4 regions of the Pseudodesulfovibrio karagichevae genome follow, and region 2 is predicted to be linked to each of the others. Evidence: predicted binding sites of a transcription regulator. Region 2 holds the regulator's gene; each other region holds the start of a gene.
What was found. The regulator sigma-54, encoded in region 2, starts transcription at its own class of promoters, with help from an activator protein. The targets are predictions, from matches to a motif close to CTGGCACGGNNNNTGCTT.
Positions count from the first base shown of each region.

Region 1: AB6M95_RS08055 (PEP-CTERM sorting domain-containing protein) is a predicted target of sigma-54. The motif match lies at 1,999-2,016, and genes of this name have one in related genera.
Region 3: AB6M95_RS14760 (OmpA/MotB family protein) is a predicted target of sigma-54. The motif match lies at 2,517-2,534, and genes of this name have one in related genera.
Region 4: AB6M95_RS19050 (SHOCT domain-containing protein) is a predicted target of sigma-54. The motif match lies at 3,889-3,906, and genes of this name have one in related genera.

Region 1 is NZ_JBGLYH010000017.1:42,191-48,005, forward strand. Features, by position in the region: gene AB6M95_RS08050 (ThiF family adenylyltransferase) at 1-829, shown strand, start outside; gene AB6M95_RS08055 (PEP-CTERM sorting domain-containing protein) at 1,141-1,956, opposite strand; gene AB6M95_RS08060 (CAAX prenyl protease-related protein) at 2,126-2,809, opposite strand; gene AB6M95_RS08065 (HlyD family secretion protein) at 2,812-3,918, opposite strand; gene AB6M95_RS08070 (ABC transporter ATP-binding protein) at 3,923-4,633, opposite strand; gene AB6M95_RS08075 (ABC transporter permease) at 4,635-5,765, opposite strand.
Region 2 is NZ_JBGLYH010000004.1:27,265-33,079, reverse strand. Features, by position in the region: gene AB6M95_RS02575 (PTS sugar transporter subunit IIC) at 1-146, opposite strand, end outside; gene AB6M95_RS02570 (PTS sugar transporter subunit IIB) at 173-637, opposite strand; gene AB6M95_RS02565 (PTS sugar transporter subunit IIA) at 648-1,085, opposite strand; gene rapZ (RNase adapter RapZ) at 1,088-1,969, opposite strand; gene AB6M95_RS02555 (PTS sugar transporter subunit IIA) at 1,988-2,437, opposite strand; gene hpf (ribosome hibernation-promoting factor, HPF/YfiA family) at 2,440-2,982, opposite strand; gene rpoN (RNA polymerase factor sigma-54) at 3,019-4,428, opposite strand; gene lptB (LPS export ABC transporter ATP-binding protein) at 4,667-5,392, opposite strand; gene AB6M95_RS02535 (LptA/OstA family protein) at 5,393-5,815, opposite strand, start outside.
Region 3 is NZ_JBGLYH010000048.1:26,567-32,381, reverse strand. Features, by position in the region: gene AB6M95_RS14775 (DinB family protein) at 1-252, opposite strand, end outside; gene AB6M95_RS14770 (radical SAM protein) at 676-1,665, shown strand; gene AB6M95_RS14765 (Maf family protein) at 1,774-2,382, opposite strand; gene AB6M95_RS14760 (OmpA/MotB family protein) at 2,567-3,289, shown strand; gene AB6M95_RS14755 (motility protein A) at 3,306-4,193, shown strand; gene AB6M95_RS14750 (glucokinase) at 4,301-5,263, shown strand; gene AB6M95_RS14745 (TVP38/TMEM64 family protein) at 5,260-5,815, shown strand, end outside.
Region 4 is NZ_JBGLYH010000102.1:2,327-8,141, forward strand. Features, by position in the region: gene fabG (3-oxoacyl-[acyl-carrier-protein] reductase) at 1-166, opposite strand, end outside; gene AB6M95_RS19025 (beta-ketoacyl-ACP synthase III) at 308-1,294, opposite strand; gene plsX (phosphate acyltransferase PlsX) at 1,372-2,421, opposite strand; gene rpmF (50S ribosomal protein L32) at 2,414-2,593, opposite strand; gene AB6M95_RS19040 (YceD family protein) at 2,661-3,182, opposite strand; gene rpmB (50S ribosomal protein L28) at 3,414-3,629, shown strand; gene AB6M95_RS19050 (SHOCT domain-containing protein) at 3,936-4,229, shown strand; gene gltX (glutamate--tRNA ligase) at 4,316-5,713, opposite strand.

The sequences.
Region 1 (5,815 bases), on a different contig from region 2:
CACCCTCGGCCCGGCCCCGGACCGGCCCGATCTCGCGGCCGCCATCGGGCTCGAGAGGGCGGAGAATCCCCGCGAGGACATGCTGGTGGACGCCATCTGGCGTCGGCACACCAACCGCAAGCCGTATCGCAAGCGGCAGATCCCTGCCGGGATATTCAACCGGCTCGGAACGGTGACTTCGGAGGCGGGCGGCAACCTCGATTGGATCAACACCCCGGAGAGGCTGAAGAAACTGGCCGACACCATTTTCATTGCCGACCGTATCCGCATGGAACGCCGGGATCTGCACGAGCACCTGGTCAAGATGATCCGGTTCACGCCCAAGGCGGCCGCAGAAACCCGCGACGGCCTGCCGCTCAAGAACCTGGAGGCGGGCCTGGGGGGCGAGCTGTTCCTCAAGGCGACCAAGTCCTGGAAGGTCATGCGCGTGGCCAATCTGTTCGGGGCGAGCAAGGTCGGGGCGGGCGTCGCCGCCAACGGCATCCGCCACAGCGGCGGGGCCGCGCTCCTGGCCGTGCCCGGCACCGGCATCACGGACTTCCTTCAGGGCGGCCGCGCTCTGCAGCGCGTCTGGCTGACCCTGGCGCACTACAACCTGCGCATGCAGCCCATGACCGCAGTGACGCTCTTCCGCCTGCGCTGGCTCATGGAAGGCCCCGAGGCCTTTTCCGCCCGGCATCGGGAAATGCTCGCCACCGTGTGGGCCGGTATGGCCGAACTGTTCCCCAGGGCCTGGGCCCAGGGGCCGGTCATGCTCTTCCGGGCGGGCTTCGGCAAGCCCATCCACTTCGGCACCTACCGTCGGCCCGTGGAGTCCTTCCTCTTCTAGCCGGTCCTTCCGACGTCTCTTTTGACAGCCGAGGTGTTTCGCCTCGGCTGTTATTTTTAGTGCCGCAGCTCGGCAGGCCGAGGTAGTGGGCACGGCCGGGCATCGAGAGGAGAGCGGTGTCCTCTTTTAGTGTGTCCGCAAACGTGTCCGCGGGAAGGTGGCTGTCGGAAACAGGAACACCCGCAAGAATGGCGGGTGGAGCGGCGGGTGGGACGGCGGGGAGGGCGGCCTTCCGGTCGTCCAGAAGTATGAAGCGGGTGCGGCTTTCGCCACACCCGCTTGATACCGTATCGGGGATTTGAATACCTGAGTTACGCCTTCTTGAACTTCCTGCGGAAGCCGACCAGGCCGAGCAGGCCGAAGCCGAGGATCAGGAAGGTGGACGGTTCCGGAGTGGCAACCAGGGTGATGTCGCCGCCGGTGGTGACCCGAGCTGTGAAACCTTCATCGTTGATGACCAGAGGAACGACGTTGGTGTTCAGGTTGTTGCTGAGGTCAAAGGTGAAGAACGTGGACAGCCAGGGGTAGGCGGCGGCCAGTTCCGGGTAGTCAGTCGTGTCGAACGAGATCAGGCCGTTGGCGAGAACCGCAGTCAGGAACTGAATGCCCATGTCGGTCGGGCCGGACAGGGCGGCACCGCCCAGGTTCACGTTGGTGGAATTGCCCAGGCCCCAGGACAAGGACATGGTGGCGAGGGCTGTGGAACCGGCGAGGTTGTTGCTGTCGCCGAAGTACAGGGTCACGTCGCCGCTCTGGTACACGTAGTCGAAGTTGGTGGCGGTCACGTTGGTGACGATGCCGGCCAGATTGTCGGAAGCGAAGAAGAGTTCCTTCCCGCCGCCCCAATCAGGATTGTTGTGGTAAACGCCGTTGCCGTCGGTGTAGGCGACGTTGTAGAGCATGGAGGAAACGCTGAAGGGATCACCGGAATTGAGCACGCCGTCGCCGCCGTAGCTCTGATCGATGTCACCATATCCGTAGACGCTCAGCTGGTCTATGTTGGTGAAGGTGTTGCCGCCGTAGGCGGAGAGGTCCAGCGTCCAGCCATAGATGTCAGTAGCCTGGGCCATGACGGGCATGGCGAGCACGGTCAGAGCCAGTGCGAAATACATAAACAACTTCTTCATAGCGAGCCCCTTTTGGTATTAGGTTCAAAGTTGTCATGACTTATGCAGTTGGCGTGCCAAAATATAGAATGCTGAAATCGTTGTTTTTCTCATTGGTACAGCTGGCCAAGGGGGCGAATGTGTTAAGGCTTCCGACAGCTTTTCCGGGCGGTTTTTACAGTTTTTCGGCCTACCAGAACCGCCAGTACTGGGTGGCCAGCACGTATGCGGCCAGCAGTCCGTTGGTCACGGCGTGACTGAGGACGCACTGGGCCAGGCTTCCCGTCTTCATGTAGATGGCGTTGTAGGCCAGGCCCGCCAGGATCCCGGCGAGGTAGAGCTGGTGCTCCAGGCCGAACAGCACGGCGGTGGCCGTAAAGGTGAACAGGGTGAAGGTTCCGGCCCGGACCGCCATGAAGTCCCGGTCGATCAGGTACCGGACCAGGAAGGAGCGCCAGAACAGCTCCTCCATGACCGGGACGACAAGGACCGCGCCCGCCACGCGCGCGATGATGAGCGCCAGAGCCCAACCCGGCGCGGCCTGGGTGGGATCGTACGAGGTCAGCTCGCCCTGGACGGCCCAGGGGAGGTCCAGGTTGATCCACAGGACGAAAACCGCGATGCCGCCGCAGACGCTGAGTGTGGTCGGAGCGGGCCTGCGCAGCGAGCCCCAGTCCAGGTCGGTATAAAATTTCCTGAATGTCAGGAGCGCCGCAGCGACCAGGGCCGCCTTGACCGGGTACAGGGCGAGGACGAAGGACGGGGACAGCGGCTCACCCGAGACCAGGGCCGGTATTTCCAGCACCGCCACGAAGGCCATGTACAGGGCGAAGGGGGCGACTCGCGCCAGCAGGTCGTGGGTGTTCGGTTTCATGATTACTGGTCCGACGCGCTGGTCCCGACCGGGGTTCGGACCTGGCCGGAGTTCGCGCTGGTGAGGATGAAGACGTCTCCGGTCAGCCCGGTGACCAGCCCGTCCTGGTTTTCCAGGCCGATGATGGTCTCGAGGACCTTGGTGTCGGCCTTTTCCTGGGGCCGGTCGAGGGTTACGGTCTTGGGGCCGGTCATGTGCCCGACCCGCTCCACTCTGCCCGTGAAGCGGAGGCTGCCGAAGGCCTCGGAGGTGAAGTACGCCTCCTGGCCCGGTTCGAGGAGGGCGGCGTACTTTTCGTTGATCTCCGCCCGGATCTGGTAGTGGCTGATATCGGCCACGGTCAGCACCGGGCACTCGAAGAAGATGGACACGTTTTCCCCGGGCTGGCGGTGCACGCGCAGGACCTTGCCAGTGACCGGGCTCCTGAGCCGGGTCTTTTCGAGCTGGGACTGCGCCTCCACGGTGCGCTGCACGGCCGCCTCGTATTGCGCCCAGGCCGTGGCGATGTCTTCCTTGCGCGAGAAATTCTTCATCACCAGGTAGCGCTGGCGGGCCTCCTCATACTCCTTCTCGGCCACCAGATACTCGGTCACGGCCCGGTCCACCTCCTCCTTGGCGATGAGGTCCTTGGCGAGGAGCTCCTTGCGCCGTTTCATTTCCACGTGGGCGTTTTCCATGACGGACTTGGTCCGCTGGACCACGGACAGGGTTTCGGTCTTCTCCTCCTGGCGCGCGCCGGCCATGAGCTTTTCGTATTGGGCCTTGAGGGCCTGGGCGTCGGCCCGGGCGGCATCGAGCCCGGCCGCGTATTCGTTGTCCCTGAGCAGGGCCACCACCTGGCCCTGCTTGACCGTGTCGCCTTCCTCCACCAGGACCTTTTCCAGCAGGCCGCTGATCTCGAAGGCCAGGCGGCGCTTCTGGGAGACGGGCTCCACCCGGCCGAACCCGGCCACCCAGGGCGACTGCTTGTCGAGTTCGGGCATCTGCCCGAAGGGCTCGGTCTGCCGGTCGGTGGCGGGCAGGTAGTCGTCGAGCCACTGCGGGGACCGCCAGTGGACGAAGAGGGCCGCCCCCAGGATGAGGACGATGATGACGATAACGGTTTTCATGCTACTATCCGCCGGTGGTTGGCGTGGTTGTGGTCGCGGCCAGGGCGCCGTCCTCGATGGTCAGCATCCGGTCCGCATAGCCTATGGTCCTCGGGTCATGGGTGACCATGACCACGCAGTGGTCCCGCTCATGGGCCAGTCCGGTCATGAGTTCCACTATCATTTTTCCGTTGGCGGAATCCAGTGCGGCCGTGGGCTCGTCCGCCAGGATGATGCTCGGCCTCCCGGCCAGGGCGCGGGCGATGGCCAGCCGCTGCTTCTGTCCGCCGCTCATGGTCTCTGGCATGGAGTCGGCCTTGGCCTCGAGCCCCACGGACTCCAGGGCGGTCATGGCGCGCTTCTGGGCCTCGGCCCCCCTGATCCCCCGCAGGTGCAGGGCGACCATGATGTTGTCCACCACCGACAGGGTCGGAAAGAGATTGTACTCCTGGAAGATGAAACCCAGGTGTTCGAGGCGCAGCGCCCCGAGCTTGCGGGCGCTTAGTCCGGTGGTCTCGCGCCCGGCGATGGACAGGGTTCCCGCATCGGGCTGGAGGATGCAGCCCATGATGGACAGCAGGGTGGTCTTGCCGCTGCCCGAGGGGCCCATGAGCATCAGCACCTCGCCCCGGTCGACCGACAGGGTGATGTCCCTCAGGGCGTAGGTCAGGTTGTCTCCTGTGCCGAAATGCTTGGAGACGCCGTTTATGCGTATGACGGTCCGGGAACTCGGCATGCTACCTGCCCTTGAAGACCAGCGCGGGATCGAGGCGCATGACCTTGCGGATGGAGATGACGGCGGAGACGATGCACATGGCCAGCGTCAGGCCGAGCATGGCCAGCTTCAGCCCCCAGGGCAGGACGATGACCATGGCCGAAAAGGCGCTCATGTCCGAGATGATGCTGGCCGCCAGGATGCCCAGCGAGTAGCCGAGCAGGGCGGAGATGGCCGCCTGGACGATGATGATGGAGTAGATGTAGGAGTTGGGCGCGCCCATGGCCTTGAGGGTGGCGAACTCGGCGATGTGGTCCAGGGTGGTGGCGTACAGGGTCTGGGCCACGATGACCATGCCGACCACCAGGCCGAGGAAGGCCGCGATGAGCAGCCCGGTTCCGGCCCCGGTGTTGAACATCCAGTATTGCTGGGTCTTGTCGCTGAATTCCGGCGTGGTGTACACGTCCACGTAGTCCACTCTCCGGGCGATGGCCGCCTTCAGCCGCTCCGGCGTCACTCCCGCCTTGCCCCTGACCAGCAGGTAGGTGAATTCGCCCGGTTCCAGAAAGGTGTGGCGCCGGGCGACATCGAGGGAGGCGAAGACGTAGGGAGAGGTGGTGAAGGACCGGATTCCCTGGGTCAGGGCCGTCACCCGCGCCTTTCTCTTGTTGATCTCCACCTCGTCGCCCAGCTTGGAAACCCCGAGCTTGTCCATGTACAGCTGGTCGATGACGATCCCGTCCCGAAGGTCGAGCATCTTGCCCGAGCCGCGCACGAAGTTCCAGGGGCCGCCCATGTCCTTGTCGGTCTCGTAGCCGATGATTTCGATGGACTCCTGCAGGCCGTCCGGTTTTTTCCAGTCCGCGAACCGGATGATGAACCTGGATACCTCCTCGACCTGGGGCAGGGAAAGGACCTCGTAATACTTGCGCTCCTTCAGGGGCAGGGCGATGTCGAAGTTCTTGACCCCCCGGGACGTGACCCACACGTCGGCTCCGGAATTATCGATGACCGCCGATATGGTGTGGGTGAAGCCGAGAAAGAGCCCGATCTCAACGGTGATCAGGACCACCGCGAAGACGATGCCGGTCAGGGTGACGCACAGGCGTACCCTGTCATGGAAGAGATTCTGTCGTGCTATTCGGTATATCATGGCCGCTCTATCCGATTATAGCTCTATCCGTATCAAGTTCCCGGCCCTTT
Region 2 (5,815 bases):
ATGGCGATGTACAGGCTGGTGGTATACTCGCCCGTGGCCGCGCCCCAGAAGAAGCCGACCACCAGGGGGCGCTCAAGCAGACCAATGGTTAAGGACGAGCGGAACTGGGAAAAGAGGGCAAAAAAAAAGCGACCATGGCGAACCAGGCGAGGGTGTGCTGAACGATCATGGCCTAGAACCTCACCTGCACGGGATCGTTGGGCACGCAGCGGAAGTCGAGTTCGACGCCCTTGCGGTTCAGGTGGCGCAGGCAGGTCTCGTCCTCGTCGGACAGGGCCACGCTCGGGGAGATCTGGCGCTTGCCCGGGCTGTAGTGGACGTTGCCGATGTTCAGCACGTGGAAATCGAACCCGGAGTCAAAGGCGCGGCGGGCATCGGAACAGCTGGAAAAGAGGATGATGGTGTCATGATCGCCCGGCGCGGAGAAGAGCTTGGACATGATCGCGGGCACCTCGTCCACGGTGACGAAGGAACTCTTCACGGCCTGGGGGATGGCCAGGGACATGATCTCCTGCTGGAGGATGTCGTGGGCCAGTTCGTCGTTGGCCACGACAACGTTCTTGGCGCCGGTGTACGGCAGCCACGTCTCAATGATCTGGCCGTGAATCAAGCGGTTGTCGATACGAACGAGAGTCACGGCATCATACCTATTTCTTTGCTTTTTTGCGCAGCATCGCCCCGGCGACCTTGATCCCCTGCTGCCCCGCTTCCATGACCTTGTCGGCCAGCTCGGGCAGTTTCATGGACCGGGCCTGCAGCGCGGCCACAACCATGGGGAGATTGACGCCGGTGATGACTTCGAGATTTTCGGACTTCATGAGGGAGAGGGACATGGTCGTGGGGGAACCGCCGAACAGGTCGGTCAGGGCCAGGACGCCCTTGCCCTGCTCCAGGGACTGGATCGCCTTGCGCACCCCTTCCAGGGCCTCGTCCACGCCCTTCTGCACGTCGATGCCGACGGCCAGGCAGTTTTCCTGCGGTCCCATGACCATTTCCGCGGCCTTGAGCAGGCTCTCGCCGAAGGATCCGTGGGTAACCAGCACCACGCCGATCACGACATCTTTTTTGTCAGTGTTTGCAGCCATGTCTAACCGAGTTCCATGTGTCGATGTTCGATCGAAACCGTATACCCTTTTTCCTTCAGGGTTGCCAGCACCGACTCGGCCACGGAAACCGACCGGTGGCGGCCGCCGGTACAGCCCAGGGCCAGGGTGATCCTGTAGCGGCCTTCTTCGGCGTAAAGCGGCAGGAGATAGAGCAGAAATTCATGAAACCGCTTGATGAAGCCCGCCCCCGTGGGGTTGCCCAGGACATAGTCGGAGACCGCTTTGTCCAGGCCGGACATGGGGCGCAGGGACTTGTCGAAATAGGGGTTGGGCAGAAAGCGGAGGTCGAAAACCAGATCGGCCTCGGACGGAACCCCATACTTGAAGCCGAAGGTGATGATGTGCACCCGCATGCCCAAGCTCACGTCCTCAAGGGAGGACCACTTGGCCTGGATGACCCGGCGCAGGTCGTGGATGGAATAGTCCGTGGTGTCCAGGACCAGGACCGCCCCGCGCCGCACGGGCTCCAGGAGCTTTTTCTCCATCTCCAGGGCCTGCTCCAGGCCGAGGTTGCGGCACTCCAGGGGGTGCGGGCGACGGGTGGTGGCGTAGCGGCGGACCAGTTCGGCCATCTTGGCCTCGAGAAACAGGACCTGCGGGGTGATGCCGAGTTCGGCGAACCCTTCCAGGGCCTTACCCCACCCGTCCACGAACTCGAACTGGCGCAGGTCCATGCCGAGCGCCAGGCCGCGGTACTTGGTGTCGAAGGAGAGGATGAGGTCGGCCAGCTTGGGCGACATCTCGGAAGGCAGCCCGTCGATACAGAAGAACCCCAAGTCTTCGAAGACCCGGATTGCGGTACTCTTGCCGGACCCGGAGAGCCCGGTGACGATCACCACGGGAAAGGGGTTGGTCGAGGTCAACGGAGTCCGTCCATGGAGTTACACGCCCTTGAGGAGAGCCCAGAGGGCCTCGAGGTCATCGGCCGACAGGAACGCCTTGCGGAATTCCTCGTCCTTGAGAAGACGGGAAATCTGGGCCAGGACGCGCAGGTGCATGCCCGCCACCTGTTCCGGGGCGAGCACCAGGAAAAAGATGGTGCACGGGCTGTGGTCGAGCGCCTCGAACTCCACACCGTTTCGGCTGCGGCCCACGACCACGATGACCTTTTCCAGGTCCTCAAGCTTGCCGTGGGGGATGGCGATGCCGTCCCCGATGCCGGTGGAGCCGAGCCGTTCACGATCGAGAAGGACACGGACCGCATGGTCCGTGTCCATCTCTGGATATTGTTCGCCCAGGGGGGCGACGAGTTCATTCAATACGTCCGACTTGGTCTCGGACTTGAGTTCGGGAAGGATCAGCTCCTTCGCCAGGTAATCACTGAGTTTCATGCTTAGTTTCCGGGGTCGATGAGGCCGTAATCGCCGTTCTTTCTCTTGTATATCACGTTGACGCCGTCGGTCTCCGCATTGAGGAAGACCAGGAATTCATTGTCACGGGCATCGAGCTGCATGGCTGCCTCGTCCACGGACATGGGCTTGGGCTCGTATGCATCGGTGCCGACGATGGTGGGGGACGAACCGGGAGCGATGTCCTCGTAGGACAGGTAGTTCATCTGCACCATTTTATTGGGACGCGCCTGTCTGGGGCGGTTCTTCATCTTTTCACGCATCTTGCGGAGCTGGGCTTCCAGCTTGTCCAGGACCATGTCAATGGTGGAGTACATGTCTTCAGAGTCTTCGTAGGCCGAGATATGGATGCGATCCGAGTTCAGGATCACGTCCGCCTTGTGGCGGAACTTGTCGACCAGCAGGTTGACCTGGAGATCAGCCTCCGCGTCGGAAACGTATCTTGCTACCTTTTCAAAACGCTTTTCCGCATACCCCTTGAGGTGATCGGAAGGCTCGAAGTTCTTGAAAGTGAAGCTGATGTTCATACGCTGCCTCCTGGTTGAGAGTGCTTCAAGCAGAACCTAGAAGTACTGCTTACGTTTTGAAGACGAAGGAATACCCATGGCCGAGCGGTATTTGGCGACCGTACGCCGGGCGATGTTCACTTCCAGCTTTTCCTGGAGGATTTCGCCGATTCGCTCGTCGCTGAGCGGTTTCTTCGTGTCTTCGTCTGCGATCATTTGCTTGATGAGCGCCTTGACGCTCTCCGAGCCCACCTGGGAACCGTCGTTCAGATCCAGGGCCGAGTTGAAGAAGAACTTCAGCTCGAAAATGCCGTGCGGCGTTGAAACGTACTTGCTGGTTGTAATCCGGCTCACGGTGGATTCGTGCATTTCGATGTCTTCCGCCACCTCCTTGAGGATCAGGGGTTTGAGCTTTGTCACGCCCTCCTCGAAGAATGCCCGTTGGAAGCCGACAATGCTCTCAACTACTTTATACAGGGTTCGCTGCCGCTGGTACAGGCTTTTCATCAACCATGCGGCGGAACGCATCTTTTCCTGAAAATATTCCTTCTCCTTGTCGGCCGCGCCCTTCATGGAATCCATGTAGAAGGTGTTCATCTGGAGCCTCGGCATACCGTCCTCGTTGAGGATGATGACGAAGTCCTCGCCGTACTTGTAGACGAATACGTCCGGGCTGACGTAGTGCGGCTCGGTGCTGGAGAAGTTGGCGCCCGGCATGGGATCGAGGGTCTGCATCAGGTCCAGGTAGGCCTTGAGCTCGTCCATGGAGATCTTGAACTTGCGCGCCAGGGGCTTGTAGCGGTTCTTCTCCAGGTCCTCCAGGTGATCGCGCACCAGGGAAACCATGATCGGGTCGTCGTATCCGAGGACCTCCATCTGGACCAACAGGCATTCCTGCGGGGTGCGGGCGCCCACGCCCACCGGGTCCAGATGCTGGACTCGGTGCAGGACCGCCGCTATTTCCTCTTCGGTGGCCTGGACCATGGCGGCCAGCTCCTCCGGGGAGGCCTGCAGGTAGCCGTTGGAGTCGAGGTTGCCGAGAATGACGTCGCCGATGGCCAGTTCGTGCTCGGTGAAATTCGACAGGCGCATCTGCCAGTTCAGGTGCCCTTCGAGCGAGGGCTTGGAGGCCAGGCGGGCCTCGAAGGACATGCCCTCCTCGGGCATCTCCATGTCACGGGACAGGGCCTGCTTGGAGGTGGACGAGAATTCGCCGAGATAGTTCTCCCAGTCCGCGTTGCGGACCAGTTCCTCCTCGGCCTGGGACTCGGTCAGGACTTCCGTCTTGTCAGGAACCTCGGTGTCGGTCTCGGTCTCTTCAAGGAAAGGATTCTCCAACAATTCCTGCTGCACCGTCTCCAGCAGCTCAAGGCGCGACAACTGCAGCAGCTTGATGGCCTGCTGCAACTGGGGCGTCATGACCAGTTGCTGTGAGAGCTTGAGCTGTTGCCGAAGTTCCAGTCCCATGATTCGTTACTCGCTTGAAGTTATGTTTATCGGTTGCCAAATAAAGAAACTTTTTTTCGACTACCGTACATTTTTCCCGGTTCAACTATGTCATAGCGGATTAAAGGATGCAACACAATTGTGCTAACATCCTGTTTCGACTAATAATTCAGCAAGCATATTCTGGTATGAAAAAAGTGTACCAACCTTTGGGGTCAGTGTAAATCGGGAAAGAGGAAAAAAAGACGGGAGAGGCGGATTAAAGCCGGAAATCCTCGCCCAGATAAATCTGGCGGGCCCGGCTGGACTTGACGATTTCGCTCGGGGCCCCTTCCAGGATGACCGTGCCTTCGTAAACCAGGTAGGCCCGGTCGCAGATGTTCAGGGTTTCCCTGACGTTGTGGTCGGAGATGAGGATGCCGATGTCCATGGACTTGAGCACGGAGATGATTTCCTGGATGTCGATGACCGCAATGGGGTCGATGCCTGCGAAGGGCTCGTCCAGGAGGATGAATTGCGGATCGAGGATGAGCGCCCGGGCGATCTCCAGCCTGCGCCGCTCGCCGCCGGACAGGAACATGGCCGCCTGGTCCGCCAGCTTGGTGATGGTGAACATCTCCAGGAGTTCATCGGCCCTGGCCCGCTGCTGGCGCGAGGTCAGGGAGGTCTGTTCGAGGATGATCTCCAGGTTCTGGCGCACGGTCAGCTTCTTGAATATGGAGCTCTCCTGGGGCAGGTAGCTGACCCCCATGCGCGCCCGCTCGTGCAGGGGCTTGCCCGTGAGCACGCGGCCGCCCAGGGAGACCTCCCCGGTGTTGGGCTGGACAATGCCCACGAGCATGTAGAACGTGGTGGTCTTTCCTGCGCCGTTGGGGCCGAGCAGGCCGACCACCTCGCGCGCGTCGAGTTGGATGTTGATGTTGTGCACGACCTCTTTCTGGCCGTACCGCTTGGACAGGTTCGTTGCGCGCAGACCCTCGGCCATCTACTGCACCTTCAGGTTGCCGGGAGTCATGAACACGGCCTTGACGCGCTGCTTGCCGCCGATGACCTCGGACCGGTCGTCCTTGATGTGGAAGTTGATGACCTCGCCGGTCAGGGAGTTGGGGCCGTCCTGGAGCTTGGGGTTCCGTTCCATCTTGAGAATCTGCGGGCCTACCAGGTAGGTCAGCATGCCGCAGGTTCCCTCGGTGGTCCCCTTCTTGGCCCGCACGTTGCCCTCGGCCACGATGCGGTCCACGCTGTCGGCGGCGAATTTCTTGTCGGTCTTGGACGAGAGGTAGGCCGAGAGCTTGTCGGCCCAGAGGGTCAGTTCGCCGTGGGTGGCCACCACGTGGCCCACGAAGGAGATGACCTTGCCGGTCTCGTCGTAGGTCATGCGGTCGGAGGTGATCTTCACCGGCATGCG
Region 3 (5,815 bases), on a different contig from region 2:
TTCCTTCTGGTCCGGGACGAACGGCGCAAACTCCGGCACGTCCTCGGTCAGGATGCGCCGCATCCGCTCCAGTCCCATGGGCTGGACGTCGGCCAGGTGGGCGGCGTGTTCATGCAGGGTCCAGAACCCTTCGCCGCGTTTTTGGTCCAATTTATCCGGCGGAATGGAACGCAGAAATCCCTCGAAGATGGGTGGAGAGGCCTTGAGGGCGTCTAAAATCGCCTTGCTCTCGTCATATTTTTCGTTGGTCATGACCTGTCCCTTGTGCTTTCGGATGGCGTGTCGTTCGGGCCTCCTAATGGAAACCGCTCTTTGCTCCGATACCACCTCAGTGGGGGGAGCATCAAGTCGGGCAAGGTATAGCGTATGCCGCATCAATGCCTCGGCGCACGTTGACCGCCCCTCGGAAGCTTCTCAGGCCGTACTGAGTAATCGAGGCGAGGACGAGTTTCGGAGTCTTGTTGAAGATCGGCCGGTGTAGGTATTGAGCGGAGGGAATTATCTCGTTGAGGAAACACATTTTTTTGGATATCAGATAGCGGGGGAAGCTGTTGCTGGAGGCTTATTCACCCGCTGATTACGGTCATTCGCAAGCACCCACAGCGCTGTTTTCCAGCCTCCTGGACTGGAAAACACTTGTCAGCAAATAGCAAACTAAAGCGAGACAATGTGACTATGAACGCTGAAAAAGTTCCTTTTCTGTGCGGATTTATGGATGAAGTTGTTATTTTATCCGATGGAACGGTGACAACATGTTGCATGGATCCATTGGCAAACAACGTCTTTGGCAATATTTATACGGATTCGTTTGACGAAATAGAGCGCAGGCATATTCGTAACGTGGAAAATGTAGTCGAAGATGTCCACAGCATGCCGAGATGCACGATTTGTTATAACAAAATAGCAGACTCTGGATTTAAACCGGGCAGGTATAAATTGGATTTTTCCGCTCAGGAAAGGTCGGAATTTTTAGATAAGTACAGCTCATTGCATCAACTTGTCATTGAGCCGTCCTCCATATGCAACCTCAAGTGTAATGGGTGCATGCAGCAACGGTTTGACATCCCTTCCCATCGGAAAGCATCCATGCTCGATATGGAGAAAGTCTTTTCCTTTCTGAAGGATAAATTAGGACAAATCAAATTGATACGACTGTATAATTACGGAGAGACATTTCTCAACAAACAGTCAATACCATTTATTGATAATGTTAAAAAACACAGTCCGGACACATATATACATATAGCAACCAATGGGCTGATGCTCAATACGCATGAACAACGAAGGGAACTTGTCGAGTCAGGCGTAGACAGGCTTACCTTTTCGATACATGGAGGTTCACAGGAATCCGTCGAGCCTTACATGACCAAGGTATTTAGATTCGATAATATGCTAGATATATTGAAAGATCTTGCATCGATAAAAAAAGGGCATGGCAAAGAACAGCCTGTCCTTGAATGGAAATATCTGCTTTTTGAATGGAACGACACCGATGAAGAAATGGCCAAGGCCATTGCTCTTGTAGAGGAAATTGGTCTTGATTCAATACAGTTTGTGTTGCCGGGATATCCTTCGCCCTCGAAACGATTTAAGGATGCGCCGGAGAGAATAGAAACAATAAGACGGGATTTGATGTCTGCCGCAAAATCAATGAAGTCTGAGTAGGCAGGCCGGGCTCTATCCTGGATGAACGTTTACCGCACTTTTCAGATACTCACCCATGTGGAAACCCGGTGGGGAGTTTGTCCGGAGTACGCTGCGAATATCTGATGTTCAGCCCTGTCTTGGAACTACAATGGCCCAAGACAGTAAAATCTCTAGCACTCGCGCCACCGGCAGCCCGACCACGTTGGTGTATGAGCCGCGTATGGCCGTGACCAGGAAGGTGCCCACGCCCTGGATGGCGTAGGCCCCGGCCTTGTCCATGGGCTCGCCCGTCTCGATGTAGCTCATCAGTTCGGCCTCGGAGGACTGCCGCATGTCCACGTCCGTGCTCACGGCCTCGGACAGGGTCTTGCCGTCCGGCAGGACCACGCAGAATCCGCTGACTACCTGATGGGTCGCGCCGGACAGGGCGGTCAGCATCTCCAGGGCGTCGAGCTTGGACTGCGGCTTGCCCATGATCCGGTTGCCCAGGACCACGGCGGTGTCCGCGCCGATGACCGTTGCGCCCCGGAAGCGGGCGGCCACGTCCAGGGTCTTGAGCTCGGCCATGCGCAGGACATAGGCGGCGGGCGACTCGCCCGGTTCGGGCAGGGGCTCGTCGAGCGGGCTCGGGTGCACGTCGAAGGTCAGCCCGAGGTCGGACATCAGTTCGCGCCTGCGGGGAGAACCCGAGGCCAGGACAATGGGGGAGTGGTTGTGGAAGGGGCCTTTTTTCATGCCCGGAATGTTCCCCATATCCCCGCCCGCGTCAACGACGGACTCTTGACGGGGAGGCCTTCCCGGCACTGACGGGAGCGTTCGCGGACCGACACTCGCTGTGACTTTACCCGTCATTCTTCATGGTTACACCTATGGCAGGTTTTTTGCTTCATATCGTGCGCGCGGGAGCGCAGGAGCGACAATGCAGAAATCGGATAGCAAAATCGACCACGGATTCACCTCGTTTCACCAGATGGAAGGGCCGGACCCGGCCCACGGCGCCAACGACTGGGCCGTGCCGTGGTCGGACCTGATGATGGTCATGTTCGTGCTTTTCGCCGTGCTGTTCATCTATGCCAGCACCCGGCAGGACGTGAAGGTCCTGTTCAGCAGGCAGTCCGCCGAAAAGGCCCAGTCGGCCAGCGCGCTGGACCCGCTCATCGGGCTCGTCGGGCAGATAGCCAGCCGGGCCTCCGCCGGCGGTTCCCAGGACGTGGTCCGCGTGGCAGAGAACGAGGTCCTGTACCGCTCCCGGACCAACGGCATCACCGTGATCCGCGAGGCCCAGGGGAGGGTACGCGTGACCCTGCGCGGCGATCTGTTTTTCGACGGCAACTCCGGGCAGCTCAAGCCCGAGTCCGCAGCCTACCTCGACGAGATCGGGGACCTGGTCCGGCTGAGCGTCGGGCTGGTCCACGTCATTGGGTTCGTGGACCAGAACGAGGCCCAGGGAGCGCAGAGCTTCACGCTGTCGTCCGAGCGCGCGGCGGGCGTGGCCGAGCAGCTCATCGACCGGCTCGGGATCGACCCCAAGCGGCTGGTGGTCACCGGCCGGGGGGCGTACCAGCCCGAGCTGCCCGATACCTCGGCGGCCAACCAGGCCCGTAACCGTCGGGTCGAAATCGTCATTTCCAACAACAGCTGATCGATCGGAGGCAACCATGGGAAGAAAAAATCTTATCGGCATCGTCCTGAGCATGTCCATATTCATAGGCAGTTTCATGCTTACCGGAGCGGCCGGGGCGTACTTCAACCTGGCGGCCTTCCTGGTCGTCATCTCCGGCCTGACCGCAGCCATGCTCATCAGCTACCCGGTCAAGCACGTCCAGAACGCCTTTGTCGTGGCCAAGAACGTCTACGCCAACGGGCGGACCACGGCGGAGGAGATCGTCAACACCCTGCTCGACCTGTCGGTCAAGTCCAAAGTGGACGGGGTGCTCTCCCTGGAGCGCTCGGCCAACAAGGCGACCAGCTCCTTCCTGAAGAGCGGGCTGTGTCTGTTGGTGGACAACTACAAGGAAGACGAGATCCGCGAGTGCCTGAACGCGGAGATGGCCTTCTTCAACCTGCGCCGCCAGCAGAGCGAGCGGTTCTTCCAGACCCTGGCCCGCACGGCCCCGGCCTTCGGCGTGGCCGGGTCGGTCATCGGGCTCATCGGCCTGCTCATGGGCATCAACGACACCGCCGTGATCCTCAAGAACATCCCGGTGGCTTTCATCTCCACCCTGTACGGGCTGATCCTGTCCCACCTGGTGTTCTCGCCCATTGCCGAAAACATCAATTATTCCACCAGAGCCGAGCTGCTCAATCAGAAGCTGGTCATGGAGGGCATCGTGGCCATCAGCAAGGAGCAGAACTCCTACAAGCTCGAACGCAAGCTGGCCTCGTTCCTGTCCCCGGCCGAACGCGAGGGCAAGACCGAGACCCTCAGGCGCATCACCCGCAAGTACGTGCAGCGCAAGCGGCAGCCGGTCGAACTGGCGGACATGGCGGACCCGATCGGCGCGTCCGAGGAGGGAGGCCTGGAAAAGGCCACCGAGGCGGCCTGATCGAAACGGGCGGCCGAAGCGGTCGATTCAGCTGGAAAAGGGGCCTTCGGGCTCCTTTTTTTTTCGCCCGATTGTGATAGGGTGCGTTTCACGAAGGAGAGGGGCGCATGGCCAAGATTCTGGCCGCCGACATCGGCGGCACCAACAGTCGGTTCGCCTTGTTCGAGGCGCGGGGCAAGGGCCTCGAAATGCTGGATTCTATCTGGCTGAAGACCCACGAGGCGGGGACCTTCCCGGAGCTCGTCCAACAGCTCTGGGCCAGCGATTTTCCGGCGCAGCCGGGCTCGTTCGACGCGGCGGTCCTGGCCCCGGCCGGGGCCGTGTACCACGGCGTGACCTGCCCGAGCCTGCCCAACGCGCCGTGGGGCATCGACCTGCGCGAGGTGGACTTCGGCACGCCCGCCGTGCGCCTGATCAACGATTTTTCGGCCCAGGCCTATGCCTGCCGCACCTCGGCCGTGGACAACGCCCTGGCCGTCCAGGACGGGGAGCCGGTGGAGGGCGACACCATCGGCGTCATCGGGGCCGGGACCGGGCTCGGCTATTCCGCGCTGCTCTGGTCCGGCGAACAATGGACGGCCCTGCCGTCCGAGGGCGGGCACATGGCCTTTCCCTTTGTCGGTCGGGACGAGGCCGAATACGCCGAATTCAACCGCATCGAGAGCGGGCGCAACTGGCCCGAGGGAGATTCCGTGGTCACCGGCCTGGGGCTCCAACTCGTCCATCGTTTCCTGACCGGCGAGGACCTTGCCCCCAAGGAGATTTCCGCCAAACTCACCCCGCAGAGCGAGACCACCAAGTGGTACGCCCGGTTCTACGCCAGGGCCTGCCGCAACTGGGCCATCGGGCTGATGACCACCGGCGGCCTGTTCATCGCGGGCGGGGTGGCGGCCAAGAATCCCATGTTCGTGCAGGTGCCCGAGTTCATGGCGGAGTTCCACAACTCCCATGTCTACCAGGAATTCCTCCACACCGTACCGGTCAGGCTCAACGCCAACGAGGCGAGCGGGCTGTTCGGCGCGGCCTTTTTCGGCGCGCAGATGCTGGCTGGCCGCGGCGAGGGCGCATGAAGCGGGGGGCGGCCAAAAAGATCCTTGTCGCGGCCTGTCTGGCCGGGCTGGTGGCCGCCTATTTCCTCTTCGATCTCGGCCGGTTCTTTTCCCTGGACTACCTCAGGCAGTCGCGCGAACAGTTCGGGGCCCTCTACGAGGCGCACACCGTCCCGGTGCTCGGCGCGTATTTCCTCTTATATGTGACCGTGGCCGCCCTGGGGTTGCCCGCCGCCGCCGCGCTCACCCTGGCGGGCGGGGCGCTCTTCGGGCTGTGGGTCGGGGTGGTCGTGGCCTCGCTGGCCAGCACCCTGGGCGCGAGCCTGGCCTTTCTGCTTTCCCGCTACGTGCTGCGCGATTCGGTCCGGCGGCGGTTCGGCGACAAGCTTTCGCGCATCGACCGGGGCATGGAAGAGGAGGGGCCGTTCTATCTCTTCACCGTGCGGCTCATCCCGATTTTTCCCTTTTTCGTGGTCAACGCGCTCATGGGCCTGACGCCCATGCGCCTGTTTACCTACGCCTGGGTCTCCCAGGTGGGCATGCTGCCGGGCACGGCGGTCTACGTCAACGCGG
Region 4 (5,815 bases), on a different contig from region 2:
TGCCGCCCGCCTTTTCGATGGACGCCACAACCTCGTCGGCGGCCTCGGGACGGCTGACATAGGTCAGGTAGACCTCGAAGCCGTCGGCGGCCAACTTCTCGGCCACGGTGCGGCCGATGCCTCGGGAACCGCCCGTAACCAGGGCGACTTTGGGAAGATCGCTCATCTCATACCCTCTTGTCGTTCTCTTGTGGTCAGGACCCCATATACCAATTGGTCACGGACTGCAAATTGGGTCCGGGATCGTAACCAAAAAGTTTATTCCCCATCTGTCCGCAAAAAGCAAACAAACAGCTGTTTTAAAAATCTAGAACCGGATCAGGGCCGCGCCCCAGGTGAACCCGCCCCCAAAGGCGGGGATGAGGACCAGATCGCCGGGCTTGATGAATCCTGTGTGCACGGCCTCGGTCAGGGCCACGGGAATGGCGGCGGCGGAAGTGTTGCCGTACTTGTGGATGTTGGAGAAGACGCGTTCCTCGGGGATGTCGAAGCGGCGTCCCACGGCGTCGATGATGCGGTAGTTGGCCTGGTGCGGCAGGAGCACGTCCACGTCGCTCTTGGCCAGCCCGTTGCGTTCGAGGATGGCCTCGGAAATCTCGGTCATGTTGCGCACGGCGTGCTTGAAGACCTCGCGGCCCTGGAACTCGACGAAATACTCGGGTCCCACGGGTTCGCCCAGCTTGTAGGAGTAGGCCGAGCCGCCGCCGTTGACCGTGAGCAGGTCGCCCAGGGAGCCGTCGGCGGCGAGCATGACGTCCAGGACCTCGGGGCCGTCGCCGGGCTGTCCGGCGGTCAGGACCGCCGCGCCCGAGGCGTCGCCGAACAGGACGCAGGTGGCCCTGTCCTCCCAGTTCATGCGCCGGGTGATGACCTCGCTGGCGACCACCAGGACCTTGGACTCGGGCTCCAGGCAGAGCAGGCCGCGCGCGGTCTGCAGGGCGTAGAGAAAACCGGAGCAGGCCGCTTGCACGTCCATGCACATCTGGCCGGTGATGCCGAACCGCTCCTGCAACCGGCAGGCGGCGGAAGGGATCACGGAATCCGGGGTGAAGGTGGCGCAGATGATGTGGGTCAGCTCGGACGGGTCGATGCCCGCCTCCTCCAGGGCCTGTTTCGAGGCCTCCAGCGCCAGGTCGGAAGCGGCCTGGTCATCGGCGGCGAGGTGCCGTTCCTTGATCCCGGTGCGGGTGGTGATCCACTCGTCAGAGGTATCGACGATTTTCTCGAGATCGGCGTTGGTCAGGACCTTTTCGGGGGCGTAGAGGCCAAAGCCGCGAAGGATGAAATGAGTCATGGGTGGGTGTTTATGACAATGGTACGGCGCGGTCAAGCTGCGCAAGATCTTTCACATTCCGCTCGGCGCGGGATGCGTCAGGCCGCGGTCCTGTCGGGCTTGTCGGCCAGCCCCTTGTGGGCGGCCACGCCTTCGGCCAGGTGGCCGTAGGCATTGTTGCGGACGCTGGTGGCGGCCATGCGGATGCAGTTGGTGATGGCCAGCTCGTTGGACTTGCCGTGGGCCACGATGACGATGTCGCGCAGGCCGAGCAGCGGCGCTCCGCCGTATTCGGCGTAGTCCACGATCTTCTTGAACCGCTTGAACGCGCCGAAGGACAGCAGCGTGCCGAGCATGGACAGCCAGCTCGACTTGAGCTCGTCCTTGAGGATGCGGCTCAGGGAACGGGCCAATCCCTCGGACAGCTTCAGGGCCACGTTGCCGACAAAGCCGTCGCAGACCACGATGTCCACCTCGCCGGTGAAGATGTCGCGGCCCTCGACGTTGCCGATGAACCGCAGCTGCGAACGCTTGAGCAGATCGAAGGCCTCGCGCACGGCGGCGTTGCCCTTGCCCTCCTCCTCGCCGATGGACAGGATGCCCACGGACGGGTCCTCGATGCCCAGGACGTGCCGGGCCAGGACGTCGGCCATGAGGCCGAACTGGAGCAGGTGCTGGGGCTTCGAGTCCACGTTGGCGCCCACGTCGATGAGCACCACCGGGTTCTTCTCGGTGGGCAGGATGCCGGCCAGGGCCGGGCGCTGCACGCCGGGAATGCGCCCGAGAACGAACATGCCGCAGGCCACGCTCGCGCCGGAGTTGCCGGCCGAGACCACGCCGTTGGCCCTGCCTTCCTTGACCAGACGGCAGGCCACCTGGATGGAGGAGTCCTTCTTGCGCCTGAGGGCGTCGGCGGGCTTGTCGTCCATCTCGACCACCTGGGAGCAATGGACAATTTCGATGTCCAGCCCCTTGGTGTCGAGCTTGTCGAGCTCGGCCCGGACCTTTCCCTCGTCGCCGACGAGCACGATGGCGATGCCTTCGCGCGCGGCGCTGACCGCACCGGGCACGACGATGCCGGGCCCGAAATCCCCCCCCATGGCGTCCACGGCGATGCGTGGAACCCGAGCGTCTTCGGTCTTAGGCATTTTCGCCGTCAATGACCTGGCGTCCCTTGTAGGAGCCGCAGACAGAGCAGGCGCGGTGGGGCAGAGTGGGCTCGCCGCACTCGCAGTAGATGACGTTGGGAGCGGCGATGTTGTCGTGGGAACGGCGCATGCCCTTGCGGGACTTGGACGTTTTCTTCTTGGGGACTGCCATGATATATACCTCGTATTGATTTGTTCTCAACCGAATGCCCGGAAACCGTGGCCCCGGGCAAGGGGCGTTACTTTATCTTCAAGTCGCGGAAAACCGCAAGCCTTTCGTCGCCCTCTTCCGGCTGGCAGGTGCACTTGCCGGTATTGAGGTTGGCGCCGCAGCCGGGGCAGATGCCCTTGCAGCCCTCGCCGCACAGGGGCTTGAACGGCAGGGCCAGGACGAATTCCTCCCAGAGGATGGCGCCCATGTCGAGCTGCAGCTGGCCGTTGTCCAGGCGTATGCGCGGGACGTCGTCGGTCTCCTCGCCGTCGGGCAACTGCTCGTAGGCGTCGAAGGCCGTGTCGATCTCAAAGGGGAACGGCTCGGCGCACCGGTCGCAGACGAGCCGGACGGAACCCTTGAGGGCGCCGCGCACCAGCGCCCCGTCGTCGGACTGGGGCATGACCGTGTACTCGGCCACCAGGTCGCGGTCCGGACGGATGCCCAGATCGAATTCGCGCCACGCCTCGCGCCAGAAGTTCTGGTCGTCGAAGGTGAAGCCTCGGCCCTCTGCGGCAATGTCGCTGATAGTCAGCCAGAATTCAACCATGGTTTTCTCCGTTTTTCCCGGTCCGATTCGTCCCGGTGCGGCCAGGCCCCACGGCCGGACAACCGGTGCTTCCTATATGGTAATAAAATCCCCTGTCAAGAAAAAAACCCTTGCCATTTGTTGCCGGGCTCGGTAAGGATTCTCTCCCGCTGCCTGGAGAAGCTACCATGATCCGGCGGCCTTTTACGAGCGAAAACGAATTATTTCCTTAGAATACATTAGGAGGTCGCAATGTCCCAGGTTTGCGATATTTGTGGAAAGGGTCCCCAGAGCGGCAACAACGTCAGCCACTCCCATATCAAGACCAAACGCCGTTTCATGCCCAACCTGCAGAAGGTCCGCCACCAGTTGGAGTCCGGCCAGGTTGTCAGCATCAAGGCCTGTACTCGCTGCATCCGTAATGGTGCCGTGGTCAAGCCGGTGGCTTCCCAGAAGCCCGAAGCCTAAGCGCCGCAACACATTTCGAGTGTGAGAAGTTGCCGCCGATATCTCGGCGGCAACTTTTTTGCGTCCTGCGCCCGGCGGCTTGAGCCCCCACCCGACCGCTCGCCAGGGATTCGCCGTATCGCGGCGCAAGTCCCCCTCTCCCCCGCTCCTGCTCCATTGTGCAGAATGTCGTCCCCCCTGTACGCAAGGGGTTGCACCTTTGCACTTCCACCGCCCAAAGCCCCAACGGGCAACTTACTGAAATAATATCATAAGTCGTTTGGCACGGTCCATGCTACTTCCAAACAAACACGCTCTGGAGGCTTCATGCAGTATCTGACCACATTCGCAAACTGGTGTTCCGGCCCGGGATTCGGGCACGGCGCGGGGTTCGGCGGCTGGTCCGGCAACATGAGCATGGGGTTGGGACTTCCTTTCGGGGGGATCGTCCCGCTCCTCATCCTGGGCCTGATCATATATTTCACGGTGCGCCTGATTCGGAAACCCGCCACACATTCGGGACCGGGCACGCCGGTGGATGTCCTCAAACGTCGGTACGCATCCGGTGAAATCGACCGGGAAACGTACCGCGCCATGAAGGATGAGCTCCGCAACAGCTAATGGACATACACACCTCCCCAAGCAAAGGCCCCCGCCGGACTCTCCTTCCGGCGGGGGCCTTCCTCGTCTCGCGGACGCGATAAAATCTACAGTTCCACGGCCCTTCGGATGCGCGCCAGGGTCTGCTCCTTGCCGAGCACGACCATGGTCTCGAACAGGCCGGGAGACTGGGTCTTGCCGGTGATGGCCACGCGAAGCGGCTGGGCGATGACCTTGAACTTGATGTCCCTGTCCTCAATGAAGCCCTTGTGCAGCTCCTCCAGGGCGGGCTCGGTGAACTCGGCGAGCCCCTCCATGCGCCCGGCGATCTCCTCGAGCATGGGCTTGGTCTCGGCGGTCAGGAACTTCTGCACGGCGGCCTCGTCGTAGGGCAAAAAGGACACGTCCACGATGAACGGGCGCGCCTGCTCCAGCATGTCGAGCACGGACTTGGCCCGGGGCTGCAACAGGGGCGCGATCAGGGCGAACCGCTCGCGGGTCACGGCCTTGGCCTCCTCCTCGCCCACCTCGCGGGCCAGGAAGTCGCAGAGCAGCCCGGCCAGCCGGTCCGGATCGGCCTTCTGCATGTACTGGCCGTTGACCCACTCGAACTTGGTCAGGTCGAAGACCGACGGCGAGTTGCCCAACCCGTCCGTGGTGAACAGCTCGACCATCTCGTCCATGGTGAACAGCTCCTGGTCGCCGTGGGACCAGCCCAGCCGGGCCAGGTAGTTGGTCACGGCCTCGGGCAGGTAGCCCATCTTCTCGTACTCCATGACCGACAGCGCACCGTGGCGCTTGGAAAGCTTCTTCTTGTCCGGGCCGAGGATCATGGGCACGTGGCCGAACTCCGGCACGTCCCAGCCCATGGCGCGGTAGATGAGGATCTGGCGCGGGGTGTTGTTCACGTGGTCGTCGCCGCGCAGCACGCGGTTCACGCCCATGTCGTGGTCGTCCACCACCACGGCCAGGTTGTAGGTCGGCGTGCCGTCCGAGCGGCGCAGGATCATGTCGTCCATCTCGGTGTTCTCCACCGAGATGAAGCCCTTGACCATGTCCTTGTACCCGGTGGCGCCCTCCAGCGGGGCCTTGAGCCGGACCACGCCCGAGGTCAGCCCTTTGTCGCGGCAGGTGCCGTCGTACTTGGGCTTGCGGCCTTCCTTCATGGCCTTCTCGCGCATGGCGTCCACGTCCTCCTTGCTGCAGTCGCAGTAATAGGCGTGGCCCGAGGCGATGAGCTGGTCGATGACTTCAACGTGCCGGTCCGCGCGCTCGGACTGGAAGACGATCTCGCCGTCGTGCTCGAGCCCCAGCCAGCGCATGGAGTCGATGATGGCGTCCGTGGCCTCCTGGGTGGACCGCTCGCGGTCCGTGTCCTCGATGCGCAGGCGGAACTCGCCGCCCTGGGACCGGGCCAGCAGCCAGGAAAACAACGCGGTGCGCGCGCCGCCGATGTGCAGGAACCCGGTCGGGCTCGGCGCGAAACGGGAAACGATCTTGGTCATGAGAATGCCTCCGGCGGCCAAGGAACCTTTTGAAAAAGGTTCCCTGGACCCTCCAAAACTTTTGGGGCTGACATAGATAACTATGCCGCGTTGTGCCTTTTT